One region of the Methylobacterium marchantiae genome, then DNA from elsewhere that is predicted to be linked to it. Evidence: predicted binding sites of a transcription regulator. Region 1 holds the regulator's gene; each other region holds the start of a gene.
The links. Region 1 encodes PhoB, which activates phosphate uptake and scavenging genes when phosphate is short. Its sites were predicted from a motif close to TGTCATNNANCTGTCAT; they were not measured.
Positions count from the first base shown of each region.

Region 2: ACFQ4G_RS03120 (UDP-2,3-diacylglucosamine diphosphatase) is a predicted target of PhoB. The motif match lies at 1,721-1,737, and genes of this name have one in related genera.
Region 3: ACFQ4G_RS00565 (putative 2-aminoethylphosphonate ABC transporter substrate-binding protein) is a predicted target of PhoB. The motif match lies at 1,623-1,639, and genes of this name have one in related genera.
Region 4: ACFQ4G_RS01660 (CorA family divalent cation transporter) is a predicted target of PhoB. The motif match lies at 1,868-1,884, and genes of this name have one in related genera.

Region 1 is NZ_JBHTND010000004.1:73,380-76,978, reverse strand. It holds gene ACFQ4G_RS04340 (DUF3320 domain-containing protein) at 1-743, shown strand, start outside; gene ACFQ4G_RS04335 (hypothetical protein) at 880-1,050, opposite strand; gene phoB (phosphate regulon transcriptional regulator PhoB) at 1,934-2,635, opposite strand; gene phoU (phosphate signaling complex protein PhoU) at 2,727-3,452, opposite strand; gene pstB (phosphate ABC transporter ATP-binding protein PstB) at 3,537-3,599, opposite strand, start outside.
Region 2 is NZ_JBHTND010000003.1:58,470-62,068, reverse strand. It holds gene ACFQ4G_RS03125 (glycosyltransferase family 4 protein) at 1-850, opposite strand, end outside; gene ACFQ4G_RS03120 (UDP-2,3-diacylglucosamine diphosphatase) at 847-1,674, opposite strand; gene ACFQ4G_RS03115 (aminotransferase class V-fold PLP-dependent enzyme) at 2,296-3,504, shown strand.
Region 3 is NZ_JBHTND010000001.1:120,858-124,456, reverse strand. It holds gene ACFQ4G_RS00575 (2-aminoethylphosphonate--pyruvate transaminase) at 1-578, shown strand, start outside; gene phnX (phosphonoacetaldehyde hydrolase) at 599-1,426, shown strand; gene ACFQ4G_RS00565 (putative 2-aminoethylphosphonate ABC transporter substrate-binding protein) at 1,689-2,720, shown strand; gene ACFQ4G_RS00560 (putative 2-aminoethylphosphonate ABC transporter ATP-binding protein) at 2,806-3,599, shown strand, end outside.
Region 4 is NZ_JBHTND010000002.1:45,110-48,708, forward strand. It holds gene ACFQ4G_RS01655 (Orn/Lys/Arg family decarboxylase) at 1-709, opposite strand, end outside; gene ACFQ4G_RS01660 (CorA family divalent cation transporter) at 773-1,801, opposite strand; gene ACFQ4G_RS01665 (hypothetical protein) at 1,993-2,340, opposite strand; gene ppk2 (polyphosphate kinase 2) at 2,671-3,597, shown strand.

The DNA of each region.
Region 1 (3,599 bases):
CCTACCATCGGGCAGCGACGGCGCGAGACAGGGACCGCCTGCGCGAATGGGTGCTCACCGACCTTGGTTGGCGCATCCACCGGGTCTGGAGTACGGATTGGTGGAACGATGCCGAGGGGGCCCTCGACCGGCTCGACAGGGCGCTACGGGCGGACCTTGACGCCGACAGGGCGAAACCTGCCCCGGTCGTGATCGGGCCTGCCTCTCCTGACATCCCTCAGACGGAGCCCCCCGGGCTCTATGAGCCCGCCGACTTGTCCCGCTTCGATCCCGATCCCACCCGGTTCCATGACCCCACTTACAAGGCCACGCTGGCGGCCATGGCGACCGAAGTTGTCACGCGGGAAGGCCCTGTTTTTGCCGACATCCAGGCCGCACGCATCCTACGCGCACACGGTTTTTCTCGCATGACCAACCGCTTACGCCAGCGTGCCCTGGGGGCCGTCGATCCCCGCTGCCCCCATACCAGCGAGGGCGACCGCATCGTCCTCTGGCCAGAGACCGCCCCTGTCGGGCCGGTGAGGTTCCGGCCAGCGGGAGGGGAGAATCGGGCGCCCGCTGACATCCCGCTCCAGGAACTCGCCGGCCTCGCCCGCGACCTCGATCCGGCACCCGGCATCGAGGCGCGGATGGCCGCGCATCTGGGTCTCGGCCGGATGAGCGACACCGTCCGCGCCCGCTTCACTCAGGCCGCCTCGCTCGCTCGGGAATGCGAAGCGTCGGCCCGTAAGCCCGTCGAATGAGACGGGCAAATCAAGCGCCGCGCGAGGCCATTTTGACCGTCCCACGCCAAGGATTATGGCAGTACGAGACGCGAAAAAGCCCCGCCATGGATGGCGGGGCTGATGAAGATGCCTTTGGAGCCATACAGCTTGAGATTCAGGCCGCGAGCTTCAGGAGTGCGGGAGCGTTGTCGTTTACGAGGACGAGCTCGCCCGCCATGACGGTGGAGGTGCTGGTCGTGGGGGTCAGGCGATCGGCCACGAAGGCCACCAGAGAGATGTTGGCGGCAGCAGCGACGGCGATGGCGGCGAGAATGAAAGCGGTCATATCGATGGTCCTCGAAGCGATGCGTTTGCGTTGCAGCATGTATGACAACCTCCAAGTCCGATTGGTATACCAAATGCCAAATATCAACTATGCATGTAGTGCATGAGATGCACATTGTTTTGCCAAGACCTGCGTCAAACGCATTATGATGCATAACACGGCAACTGGCGCGGGCTCACCGCGACCGGGGGCGGACGCGCCCCAGCATCCAGATACGGTTCAGCGCGACCGGGACCGGGCCGACGACCCGGCTCGCCGCAACGCCGAACGGGGCGGTCGATCGAAGCGGCTCTTCGACCACTGAGCCGGGATCGACGGTAGGGCTACGCCCTCGCCTGTCATCCACTCCTAGCGGGGCTACTGTATTCAGACATTTCTGGAGGGGCTAACGACGATCAGGACCAGTTTTCATGAAGGTCATCGACGGGTAAGCGTGAGGCGCACCGGAACTCTTTCTCCTTCCAAGCTACGGAATTCACCCATCTGCTCGATGGCTGTTCCTTCTATCAAACAGGGTTCGGCACGATGCCCGACGCGCTCCCTCTCTTGGAAGGCAGGTCGATTGCCGACGCCGATTTGCTCGTCGACACCCCAATCGTAGCCCCCCGTCATCCCAGCGCAGCACAGTGGAACCGAGAATCCAGAAACATAGATGTTGCAGGACTGTGCACCGCCAACGGATCTGGATTACACGCCTGTGGCGCGGCCCTCCGGGTCCGGGCTCGCCTTCGGCGACCTGGAATGACGGTTTGGTGCCATCTGCAATCGCCCTGCCTGGACGGAGAGGAGACCCGCGCATCCCGCGAGATGCACGACGGTGACCCGTCATCGTCACGATTGGGGTGCTCGTTCCAGACGGAGCGATGATGCTCCGGAAGTGGTCTCACTCGTCCGTCGAAAACATCTCGTCGAAGGAATAGCCCGAGCCGCGCACGGTACGGATCGGGTCGCTCTGGCGGGGGCGGTTGATCGCCTTGCGAAGGCGACCCACGTGCACGTCCACCGTGCGCTCGTCGATATAGACGTCGTGGCCCCAGACACCGTCGAGGAGCTGCTCGCGCGAGAAGACGCGCCCAGGGCTCTGCATCAGAAATTCGAGCAGCTTGAACTCAGTCGGCCCGAGATGGATTTCTCTGCCCTGTCTGCGAATTCGGTGGCTCACGCGGTCGAGTTCGATATTGCCGGCGATGAGCAGGTTCGCCACGTGGGCGGGCTTGGCTCGGCGTAGGAGTGCACGCACTCTGGCGAGCAGTTCGGGCACTGAGAACGGCTTGACGATGTAGTCGTCGGCACCGGTGCCGAGACCGCGAATACGGTCGCCCTCCTCACCGCGGGCCGTCAGCATGATCACTGGCAGGCGCTCGGTCTCGCGCCGGGCGCGAATGCGGCGGCACAGCTCAATGCCGGAGAGCCCGGGCATCATCCAATCGAGGAGAACGAGGTCTGGGACCTGCTCCTGCAGGCGCAGATCGGCCTCGTCGCCGCGCGATGCGGAATCGACGACGAAGCCTTCCGCCTCAAGGTTGTAGCGAAGGAGGAGGGTGAGGGCCTCCTCATCCTCGACGATCAGGATGCGCGTACTCATGCGGATGTTTTCAGGGTGAGGGCAGCCGTCTCTGTCTGGCGACGCACGGCTGCACGAAGGTCCTGCCGCAACCTGCCGGACCGGGATGCAGTCAGGCGCTGGCAGGGATCGTCACGGTGGCGTAGTTCGAGGCATCGTTCTTCGGGCGATCCCCCTCAGCGAGTTCGTTCGTGCCAGTGACGAGGTAATGGATCGTCTCGGCGATGTTGGTGGTGTGATCGCCGATCCGCTCGATGTTCTTGGCGCAGAACAAGAGATGCGTGCAGAACGATATGTTGCGCGGATCTTCCATCATGTAGGTCAGCAACTCGCGGAAAAGCGAATTGTAGAGGGCGTCGATGGCGTCGTCGCGCTCCCAGACGTCGAGGGCCGCCTTGATGTCCTGGCTCGCATAGGCGTCGAGGACGTCCTTCAGCTGCTCCTGCACCAGATCGCCCATGTGCTGGACGGCGATGACGATTTTCTGCGGCTGGATCTGCTCGGCGATGGCGACCACGCGCTTGGCGACGTTCTTGGAGAGATCGCCGATCCGCTCGAGGTCGTTCGAGACGCGGATCGCCGAAATCGTCTCGCGCAGGTCGATGGCGAGCGGCTGGCGCTTGGCGATGAGCAGGATGGCCCGCTCCTCGACCTCATGCTGGATCGCATCGAGACGCTTGTCGGCGCCGATGACCGACTGGGCCAGCGTGACGTCCCGGCGTACCAGGGCATTGCCGGAATCGGTCATCATCTTCTCGGCGATGCCGCCCATCTCGGAGATCGAGCGGCGCAGGTTTTCCAGTTCCGTGTCGTAGGAACTGACGATGTGGGTGGACATGCTCGCACTCCTCGATCAGGGCCGCCGGACACGGCCTGTCTCGCGTTTCGATCGGGACCGACGCCTGAGGCGGCGCCGACGGGCTCAGCCGAAGCGGCCGGTGATGTAGTCCTGGGTCTGACGCTTCTCGGGGTTCATGAAGATCCG
Region 2 (3,599 bases), on a different contig from region 1:
GTGGTCCGGTCACCGGATAGGCCGCCACCGGCACGCCGCAGGCGAGGGCTTCGAGCAGCACGATGCCGAACGTGTCGGTGAGGCTCGGGAACACGAACACGTCCGCCGCCGCGTAGATCCTCGCCAGGGCCGCCCCCGTGAGGGTGCCGAGGAAGCGCGCCCGGGGATGCAGGCTTTCGAGGCGCGGCCTGTCCGGCCCGTCGCCGACCACGACTTTGGTGCCGGGCAGGTCGAGATCGAGGAAAGCGGAGACGTTCTTCTCCACCGCCAGCCGCCCCACGAACAGGAAGAAGGGTCCGGGGAGCCCAGCCAGGGCCTCGGGACGCGACTCGTCGGGGAGGGCGGGACGGAAGAGATCCGTATCGACCCCCCGCGTCCAGCGCATCAGGTTGCGGAACCCGCGCGAGGCGAGGTCGCGTTCGAGGGAGGGCGTCGAGACCATGGTCCCGCTGGCGGCACCGTGGAAGCGCCGCAGCCAGGCATAGCTCCAGCTCTCCGGGACGGGCGCCCGGGCGGCGAGGTATTCGGGGAAGCGGGTGTGGTAGCTCGTGGTGAACGGGCGGCCATGTGCCAGGCAGTAGCGCCGGGTGGCGTAGCCCACGGTCCCCTCGGTGGCCACATGGACATGGGTCGGGGCGAGATCGGACCAGAGGCGGGCGACCTTGCCCCTCGTGGCATAGGAGAGGCGGATTTCCGGATAGCCCGGAAGCGGCACCGACGCGAAATCCTGATGGGTCAGGAACACCGTCTCGAAGCCGAGATCCCGGCCGGCCGCCGCCATGTTCTCCAGGGAGCGCACGACACCGTTGACCTGCGGATGCCAGGCGTCGGTCGCGATCAGCAGCCTCACGCGACCGCCCGGGCGGGATCGGTCAGGATCGTGTTTCTCTCCGCCTCCTCGGCGGCGGCGCGCGCCCGCAGGACGCTCGGGTAATGCAGCACCTCCATGGTCCCGTCGTAATGCTCGACGATGGCGGTGCAGGATTCTACCCAGTCCCCGGTATTGAGATAGATCAATCCGGCGATCTGGCGGTGGGCGGCATGGTGGATATGGCCGCAGATCACGCCGTCGGCGCCGACACGCTTGGCTTCGGCGCTGAGCAACTCCTCGAACTTGCCGATGAAGTTGACGGCGTTCTTCACCTTCAGCTTCGCCCAGGCCGAGAGCGACCAGTAGGCGAGGCCCAGGCGCCGCCGGATGGTGTTCAGATGCGTATTGATGAAGAGCGCGAACGTGTAGGCGCCGTCACCGAGGAAGGCGATCCATTTGGCGTGCCGGACGACCATGTCGAACTGGTCGCCGTGGATGACGAGGTAGCGCTTGCCGTCGGCGGCCACGTGGATGCGATCGTCGACGACCTCGATCCCGCCGAAGGTCATACCGAGATAATCGCGCAGGAACTCGTCGTGGTTGCCGGGGATGTAGACCAGCGTCGAGCCCTTGCGCACCTTGCGCAGCAGCTTCTGGACCACGTCGTTGTGGCTCTGCGGCCAGAACCAGCCCGATTTCAGCTGCCACCCGTCGACGATGTCGCCGACGAGGTAGATCTCGTCCGCGTCGTAGTCGCGCAGAAAGTCCAGCAGCAGCCCTGCCTGGCAACCCTTCGTGCCCAGATGCATATCGGACAGGAAGAGCGTCCGGACGCGGATCGTCTTCTCTGTATCTTCGCCCACGGCCCTCTCCGAACTGCTTCGGTGCCTTGAGCCAAACCGGATTCCCGTATCAGTTTGATGACGCGCATCGCCGGGCGAGGCGGGGTCGTCGCTTAAATTCATCGTGGCGATGTTGCGCTGCGCCACAAATTTTTTGAGTGGCCGCGAAGTTTTTTACGTTTTCCTTCCTGGGCGAACCCCGGCATAGTCGTGAACAAGGTGACCCACCGTATCGCGCCGGAAAGGCGCGTATCCGGAGCCCGCACGAGGCGAAATCAAGGTTGCCGACGAGGTGAGAAACGACGTCCACGGCCATGGAAGCGTGCAACCATCGCGCGCCCTGGCCAATGGAGAGAGGCTTGATCCAGTCGAAGACGGTCGCGTGGCGCGTTCCGCTACCCGCATTCATCGGTGATGGTGCGGGGCGGGTCGCACCCCGTCCGTCAACGGCTGCGAACCATGTCATCGTATCCAGTCGGACAGGCGGTGGCCGGGCATTCCGGCCGAACCGTCGTATCTCCCTCAAAGCTTGAGCGTCGTACCGGCACCGACCCAGGCCGGGTCGCGAGCTCGGAACACCGTATTCGATCCAAGCGTCGCACGATGCGTGCACGCGACCTGAAGAAGAACCGGAGACACAACATGGCGGCAACGAGACGACCGGGTCGTAATCATCTGTTCGTTCCGGGCCCGACGAACATCCCCGACCGCGTGCAGCGGGCGATGATCGTTCCTTCGGAGGATCACCGTTCGGTCGATTTCCCGACGCTGACCAAGCCGCTGTTCGAAGAGACCAAGGCGGTCTTCGGCTCCAAGGACGGCACGATCTTCCTGTTCCCCGCCTCCGGGACCGGCATCTGGGAATCCGCGCTGACCAACACGCTCCATCGCGGCGACAAGGTCCTGACCTCGCGCTTCGGCCAGTTCAGCCACCTCTGGATCGACATGGCCCAGCGCCTCGGCCTGAACGTGATCGTTCAGGAAGAAGAGTGGGGCACGGGTGCGAACCCGCAGCGGATCGAAGAGGCGCTGCGCGCCGACACGAACCACGAGATCAAGGCCGTCATGACGGTCCATAACGAGACCGCCACGGGCGTCACCAGCGACATCGGTGCCGTGCGCAAGGCGATCGACGCGGCCGGTCACCCGGCGCTGCTCTTCGTCGACGGCGTGTCCTCCATCGGCTCGCTGCCGTTCTACGCCGACGAGTGGAAGGTCGATTGCGCCATCGCCGGCTCGCAGAAGGGCCTGATGCTCCCCGCCGGTCTCGGCGTGATCTGCGTCAGCCAGAAGGCTCTGAAGGCCGCCGAGTCGTCTTCGGGTCCGAACGACCGCCTCGCGCATGTCTACTTCGACTGGGCCGACCACCAGAAGCAGAACGGCGCCGGCTACTTCCCCTACACCCCCGCCCTGCCGCTCCTCTACGGCCTGCGCGAGGCGCTCGCCTGCCTCCGGGAAGAGGGTCTCGAGAACGTCTACCATCGCCATGCCGTGCTCGCCGAGGCGACCCGTCAGGCCGTGGCGGCCTGGGGTCTCAAGACCTGCGCCAAGGAAGCCAAGTGGAACTCGGACACGGTGACCGCCATCCTCGTCCCCGAGGGTGTCGACGCCGCCGCGATCATCAAGCACGCCTTCGTGCGCTACAACCTCGCCCTCGGCGCGGGTCTGAGCCAGGTGGCCGGCAAGGTGTTCCGCATCGGCCACGTCGGTGACCTGAACGAGCTCTCGCTCCTCGGCGCCATCGCCGGCGCGGAAATGGCCATGCTCGACAACGGCGTGAAGGTGCAGCCGGGATCCGGCGTCGCCGCCGCGTCCAGCTACCTGCGCGAAAACCCGCTCGCGAAGTCCTGATCGAAGCTGTTTCCCGGGGCCGGCGTCTCGCCGGCCCCGGGGCATCGTCTATAGAAGCGTGTATCGCGTAACGCCGCGCTCGGCGCGGAACGTCG
Region 3 (3,599 bases), on a different contig from region 1:
ACGCCGCCGCCGTGCCGTTCGAGGCGCTGATCGCGGCGTCGGGCAAATGCCTCGAAGGCGTGCCCGGCATGGGCTTCGTCATCGCCAGGGCCGAAGCGCTCGACAGGGCCGAGGGCAATTCGCCCTCCCTGGCGCTGAACCTCCACGACCAGCACGTCTACATGCAGCGCACCGGGCAGTGGCGCTTCACGCCGCCGACCCATGTGGTCGCGGCCCTGCACGAGGCCCTGCTGCAATATGACGAGGAGGGCGGCCTCCCCGCCCGCCACGCCAAATATGCCCGCAACTGCGAGGTGCTGATCCGCGGCATGGAACGGCTCGGCCTGAAGAGCTTCCTCGCCCCCGAGATCCAGGCGCCGATCATCGTCACCTTCCACGCGCCGTCCGACCCCAACTATCGCTTCGCCGATTTCTACGCCGCCGTGCGCGACCGTGGCTTCGTCCTCTATCCGGGCAAGCTCACGCAGTTGGAGACGTTTCGCGTCGGCTGCATCGGCCACGTGGAATCCGCCGACATGGAGCGTGCGGTCGAGGCCGTCGCCGAGGTGTTCGCCGAGCTGAACATCACGATCCTCTGATCGCACAGGTGAGAACAGTCATGTCCTATGCTCAGCCCAAGAAGCTTCAGGCCGCGATCCTCGACTGGGCCGGCACCGTCGTGGATTTCGGCTCCTTCGCGCCGACCCAGATCTTCGTCGAGGCCTTCGCCGAGTTCGGCGTCGCCGTCAGCCTCGCAGAAGCCCGCGGGCCCATGGGGATGGGCAAGTGGGACCATATCCGCACCCTGCTGAACCAGCCCGAGATCGCCGCGCGCTACGAAGCCGCCCGCGGGCGCGAGGCGTCCGACGCGGACGTCACCGCCATCTACGAGCGCTTCATGCCGCTGCAGATCGAGAAGATCGCCGAGCATTCCGCCGTGATCCCGGGGGCTCTGGACGCCATCGCCACCCTGCGGGGGATGGGCCTGAAGATCGGTTCCTGTTCCGGATACCCGGCCCGGGTCATGGAGCGCGTGGTGGCACTCGCCGCCACCAACCGCTACGTCGCCGACCATGTGGTCGCCACCGACGAGGTCCCGAACGGGCGCCCGCATCCGGCTCAGGCGCTGGCCAACGTGATCGCGCTCGGCATCGACGACGTCGCCGCCTGCGTGAAGGTCGACGACACGGTGCCGGGCATCCTCGAAGGCCGCAAGGCCGGCATGTGGACGGTGGCGCTCACCTGTTCCGGCAATGCGCTGGGGCTGAGCTACGACGCGTTCCGCGCGCTGCCGGCCGATCGCCTCGCCGCCGAGCGGACGCGGATCGCCGGGATGTTCGCCGACTCGAAGCCTCATTTCCTCATCGACACGATCGCCGACCTGCCCGGAATCGTGAACGACATCAACGGGCTGCTGGCGGCGGGGCGCATGCCGCAGGCCTGCTGAAGGCCGGCTTGCGGAAGAACCGCCGCGTCATCCTCGGGCGCCGTCTCGCGCGCCCGGAAGAAAGGTTTCGCCATCGCTCCGCGGCTATACGCCGGGGACGAATTTCGGCTGTCCGCAGTCTTCGCGGCTTATCCAACGTAATGGTTCGTAAATAGGCAGTACATGCAAAAATGCTGGACTTGATCGTAGAGAGTTTCGTCTTTCTACTGTCATGTATCGGATCGTAAAGACGTCGGAACGACAAGACCCCGGAGTATCGTCCATGAAAATCCTCGGCCTCCTCGCTCTGACCCTCGCAATGACGTCGTCCCTGACCGCTCCGACGGCCGTCTCGGCGGCCGAGCGCACCAAGCTCACCATCTACACGGCCCTGGAGAACGACCAGCTCGGGCCGTTCAAGGCCGGGATCGAGCGGGCGGTGCCCGAGGTCGAGGTGGTGTGGGTGCGCGATTCCACCGGGATCATCACCGCCCGCTTCCTCGCCGAGAAGGACAACCCGCGCGCCGACATGGTGATGGGGCTCGCCGCCTCCAGCCTGCTGATGTTCGAGAAGCAGGGGCTGCTCGCCACCTACGAGCCGAAGGGCGCGGATGCGCTGAAGCCGGCGTTCCGGGACGCCAAGGCGCCCTATACCTGGACCGGCACCGATGCCTCGATCGGCGTGGTCTGCTTCAACACGGCCGAGGCCGAGAAGGACAAGGCCAGGACGCCCGTGCGCTGGGCCGACCTCCTGGCACCGGAGCTGAAGGGCAAGGTCGTGATGCCCCATCCGGCCTCTTCGGGCACCGGCTACCTGCTGGTGGCGGGCTGGCTCCAGGGCATGGGCGAGGAGGCCGGCTGGGCCTTCATGGACAAGCTCCACGAGAACATCGCCGCCTACCTGCATTCCGGCTCGGCGCCCTGCGTCCAGGCGGCGCGCGGCGAGCGCACCGCCGGCCTCTCCCTCGACATGCGCGGCGCCTCCGAGAAGACCAAGGGCGCGCCCCTCGCGGTGATCGTGCCGGAGGACGGCACCGGCTGGGACGAGGAGGCCTACGCCATCGTCGCCACCACCAAGCAACTCGACCTCGCCCGCAAGGTCGCCGATTGGGGAGCCACCAGGGCGGCGAACGAGCTCTACGCCAAGAGCTACGCGGTGGTCGCCTATCCCGGCGTCGCCACCGTGCCGGCGAACTACCCGGCCAATGCCGAGGCCGCGATGATCAAGAACGACCTCGGCTGGATGGCCGACAACCGCGAGCGGGTCCTCGCCGAATGGTCGCGCCGCTACGAGGCCAAGGCCGCCAAGAAGTAATCGCCGGGAAAGAGGGAAGGCTCCTCCTTCCCTCGCAGCCCGCAAGTCCTCCAGCGCAACCCGCAAGACCCGAGGGTTCCACGCCATGACCGTCCGTGACGCGACACCGTTCCTCGAAGTCTCCGGGCTGACCAAGCGCTACGGCGCCTTCACGGCGCTCGACGGGATCGACCTCGAGATCGGACGGGGCGAGTTCGTCTGTTTCCTCGGGCCCTCGGGCTGCGGCAAGACCACCCTGCTGCGCCTGATCGCAGGGCTCGACCGGCAGGACGAGGGGCGCATCGAGATCGGCTCCGTCGACGTCTCGCACGCGCCCCCGGCGGAGCGCGATTTCGGCATCGTGTTCCAGTCCTACGCCCTGTTCCCGAACCTCACAGTCGGCGCCAACGTCGCCTACGGCCTCGTCAACCGCAGGATGGCCAAGGCCAGGATCGCCGCCCGCGTGGCGGAGCTTCTGACCCTCGTCGGCCTGCCGGACCAGGCGGCGAAATACCCGGTCCAGCTCTCGGGCGGGCAGCAGCAGCGGGTGGCCCTGGCCCGGGCGCTGGCCACCTCGCCCTCGCTGCTGCTCCTCGACGAGCCGCTCTCGGCGCTCGACGCCAAGGTCCGCACCCGCCTGCGCGACGAGATCCGCCAGCTCCAGAAGCGGCTCGGCATCACCACCATCATGGTCACCCACGACCAGGAGGAGGCGCTGGCCATGGCCGACCGGGTCGTGGTGATGAACCAGGGGATGATCGAGCAGGTCGGCACGCCCGAGGAGATCTACCGGCATCCGGCCACGGCCTTCGTGGCCGATTTCATCGGCGCCATGACCTTCCTCGACGCCACCGTGGGCAATGCCCGCGAGATCCGGGTCGGCAGCGTCGATCTCGTCTG
Region 4 (3,599 bases), on a different contig from region 1:
TGTTGGAGGCCGAGGTGCCGTTGAGGACGAAATAGGTCTTCTCGGCGCCGAAGATGACGGCCGCCTCCTTCTGCGCCTTGAGGGCGGGGCCCTCGTGGACGAGGAGATCGCCGAGATCGAGGACCGAATTGTCGAGATCGTCGCGGAACACCGCCTCGCCGAGATGCTCGACGAAGATGCGCCCGATCGGCGAGCGGTTGTAGAAGATGCCGCCGTTATGGCCCGGGCAGGTCCAGAGCTGGTTGCCCTGCTCGGCGTAATCGACGAGCGCGCCGAAGAACGGCGTCTTCAGGGTCTCGGCATATTGCTTCACGCGGCTCACCAGGCCGCGGGCGATGTAATCGGGCGTCTCTTCCGCGAGGAAGATGTAGCCGTCGATGAAGTCGAGCACCTCGACGGGGATGTCCTCCAGGCGCTTGCGGCGGACCATGATCACGATGGGCATTTCCAGCCCGCGCTTCCTCATGAGGTTGATGAGCGCCGCCGCCTTGCCGTCGAGGCCGCGCTTGCCCCAATCCACCACCATGCAGCCGATGGCCGCATCGGTCTGGACCGCGATGGCCGCATCCTCCACGCGCCGGGCGCGGACCACCTCGAAGCCGAGCTTCTCGATGGAGGTGAGGATCTGCTGGACGCGCACGCCCTCGAGATCGTCGGGGTCGAAATTGGGCGCGCACATCAGCACGGTGAAGCGGCGGAAGAAGTCCATGCGGGGGAAGGCTCCGGATTGTCGGGTCGTTGGAGGGCGGTGTGGGCGTGTTCGCGCCCCGGATCAACCGGGGCGGCCGGAAAGCCCGAGGCGGCGGATGACGAGGTAGACGGCGAGGGCGGCGGCGAGGCCGATGGCGAGGGCGATCAGCGATCCGCTGTCGGAATCGGAGAAGAACAGGCCCTTGGTGTTCATGCCGAACACGCCCGTCACCAGGGTCGGCGGCAGGAACAGGGCCGTCAGGATCGAGAGGGTGAAGAGCTGGCGGTTGGTGAGGGCCGTCGTGCGGGCGGCGATCTCGTCCTGCAACAGGCGGCTGCGCTCGGACAGGACATGCATGTCGCGGTGGAGCGAATCGAGGCGCTGGACCACCCGCGCGGCCATGGCCGCCACGGCCTCGGGCAATTGGTCGCCCTCGGTGCCGGCCTCGTCCTCGAGGCGGTGGAACACCGCGCGCAAGCCGGCGAGCTGCCGGTGGGAGCGCACGGATTGGCGGCGGATCGGGCCCAGCGGCCTCGGATCCTCCGCTCTGGCCTCGTCGAGCATGTCGTCCTCGATGGCATCGAGCGCCGAGGACAGCCGCTCCACCGTGGCGTTCAGGGATTCGATGGTACTGCCGACGAACCGCTCCAGCAGTTTCGCCGGTCCCGGAACCAGGGCGCCGGCCAGAACCGCGTCGCGGGCGGTGACGGCGCAGGCGGTGGCGTGGCGACGCCCGCTCACGAGATAGCCCGGGCCGAGGACGCAGTGGAGCCGTCCGTTCGGTTCCTCACTCGACGAGCCGTCGAAGGCGCGCTCGCGGTCGGCGATCACGAATCCCGCATGGGCGCCGTCCACCACGACGCGCTGATGCTCGTCCCGGGCGAAGGTCGCCGCCGCGAGGCGGGGCGGGCCGAGACGCCCCTCGGTGATCAGCGCCTCGGTACGGGCATCGACGAGATCGATATGGAGCCAGACGAAGCCGTCTTCCGCCCCGTCGAGGGAGGGGAGGTCATCCCCCGGTTCGATACGGCGTCCCCGTCCGTCGGAGCCGAAGCGCAGGGCGAAGATCAGCCCCGGCAGGGACGATTCCTCGATGAGAAGGTGCTGCATGGTGCGATCGCGGCGATCGTGGCCGGCAAAGTACCGGCCCACTCTCGCGCTGGATCGCAACGCCGGGCGACAGTGTGATGACGGAAGAGGCGATCACGCGAGGCGGTGACGACCGAGTCGCGGCCTGCGCCGATCGATGACGGGCCGGCGGCTCGTGCGACCCCGCGTACTCGCCGGCCGATGGCTCGGCCTCAGCGGACGGCCATGCTCTTGTCGCCGTCCTTGACGGTCTTGTTCGCGTCCTGCGGATTCATTCCCTTGTCCGCCTCGCGGCGAAGCTCCTCCGCGAAAGCCGTCGCCTGGGTGCCGACGAAGCTCTTCATGCCGACCGGCACCACCGCCCAGATGACGGCGAAGATGAACACCGTGGCGGCCATGCCGTAGGCGAACATTTCCATGATTCCGAGCCATCCGAGCAGGAGCGGAATGCTGCTCACGGCGAGTCCGATGAACGAACTGCCCGTCAGAAAGTAGACCGAAAAGAACGTGATGACAGCCAAAGAGACCGGCTTGATGAAGCGAACGATATAGCGTTCCATTGCACTTTATCTCCTAGTACGAGGCCGTCGAAGGGCTGTTTTAGCTTGCGACAGGGTATTTACTGCAGATCACTAGCGAGTTTCGCTTTATAATTCAGTTCGTCTCACTACCCGACCGCTTCATTATCAGCAAGAATCGTATCGATTCAATAAACGGCGGATATCAGAAGCAGGCCGAGAGTCCAGTGATTCTCCAGCTTTCGGCAGCCAACGCCGAACCTGTGGACTGAATATGAGCAACTCGGTGCTGGTGACGCCGGGGTCTCCTTACTGTCATGCAGCTGTGATCCAAGCATCCCGATGATTCCCCTCCATCAGGAAGGTAATATTATGGACGGCACGCGCGCCGGGACACGCCCTTTCGATATCGAGGCCATACGTCGAGAAATGGCCGACGATTTCGACGAAGAACTCGAGATGGAACTCGAGGACGAGCGTATGGAACAGCTCGCCAGCGAAATCGGTGCCAAGCCGCGCGCGCCCTCGATGGATCGGAAGGTGTATTTCCGCGAGCTCTTCCGTCTCCAGCACGAGCTGGTCCGTCTGCAGGATTGGGTGCAGACCCGGAAGCTGCGGGTGGTGGTGGTCTTCGAGGGCCGGGATTCCGCCGGCAAGGGCGGCGCGATCAAGCGGATCACGCAGCGCCTGAACCCCCGCGTCTGCCGCGTCGCCGCCCTTCCCGCACCCAGCGAGCGCGAGCGCACGCAATGGTATTTCCAGCGCTACGTCGCGCACCTTCCCGCCGCCGGCGAGATCGTGCTGTTCGACCGGTCCTGGTACAATCGCGCCGGCGTCGAGCGGGTGATGGGGTTCTGCACCCCGGATCAGTACGAGGAGTTCTTCCAGTCGGCGCCGGAATTCGAGCGGATGCTGGTCCGGTCGGGCATCATCGTGCTGAAATACTGGTTCTCGATCACCGACGAAGAGCAGGAACTGCGCTTCAACCTGCGCATCCACGATCCCCTGAAACAGTGGAAGCTCTCGCCGATGGACGTCGAATCCCGCCGCCGGTGGGAGGATTACACCAAGGCGAAGGAGGTGATGCTCGCGCGCACCCATATTCCGGAAGCGCCGTGGTGGGTGGTGGAGGCCGTGGACAAGAAGAAGGCCCGCCTCAACTGCATCAGCCACCTGCTCGCGCAGATTCCCTACGGCGACGTCGAGCATCCGCCGGTGCACCTGCCCGAGCGCATGCGCCACGACGACTACGCCCGTCAGCCGGTACCGCCGGAAATGTTCGTACCGGCCCTGTTCTGAAG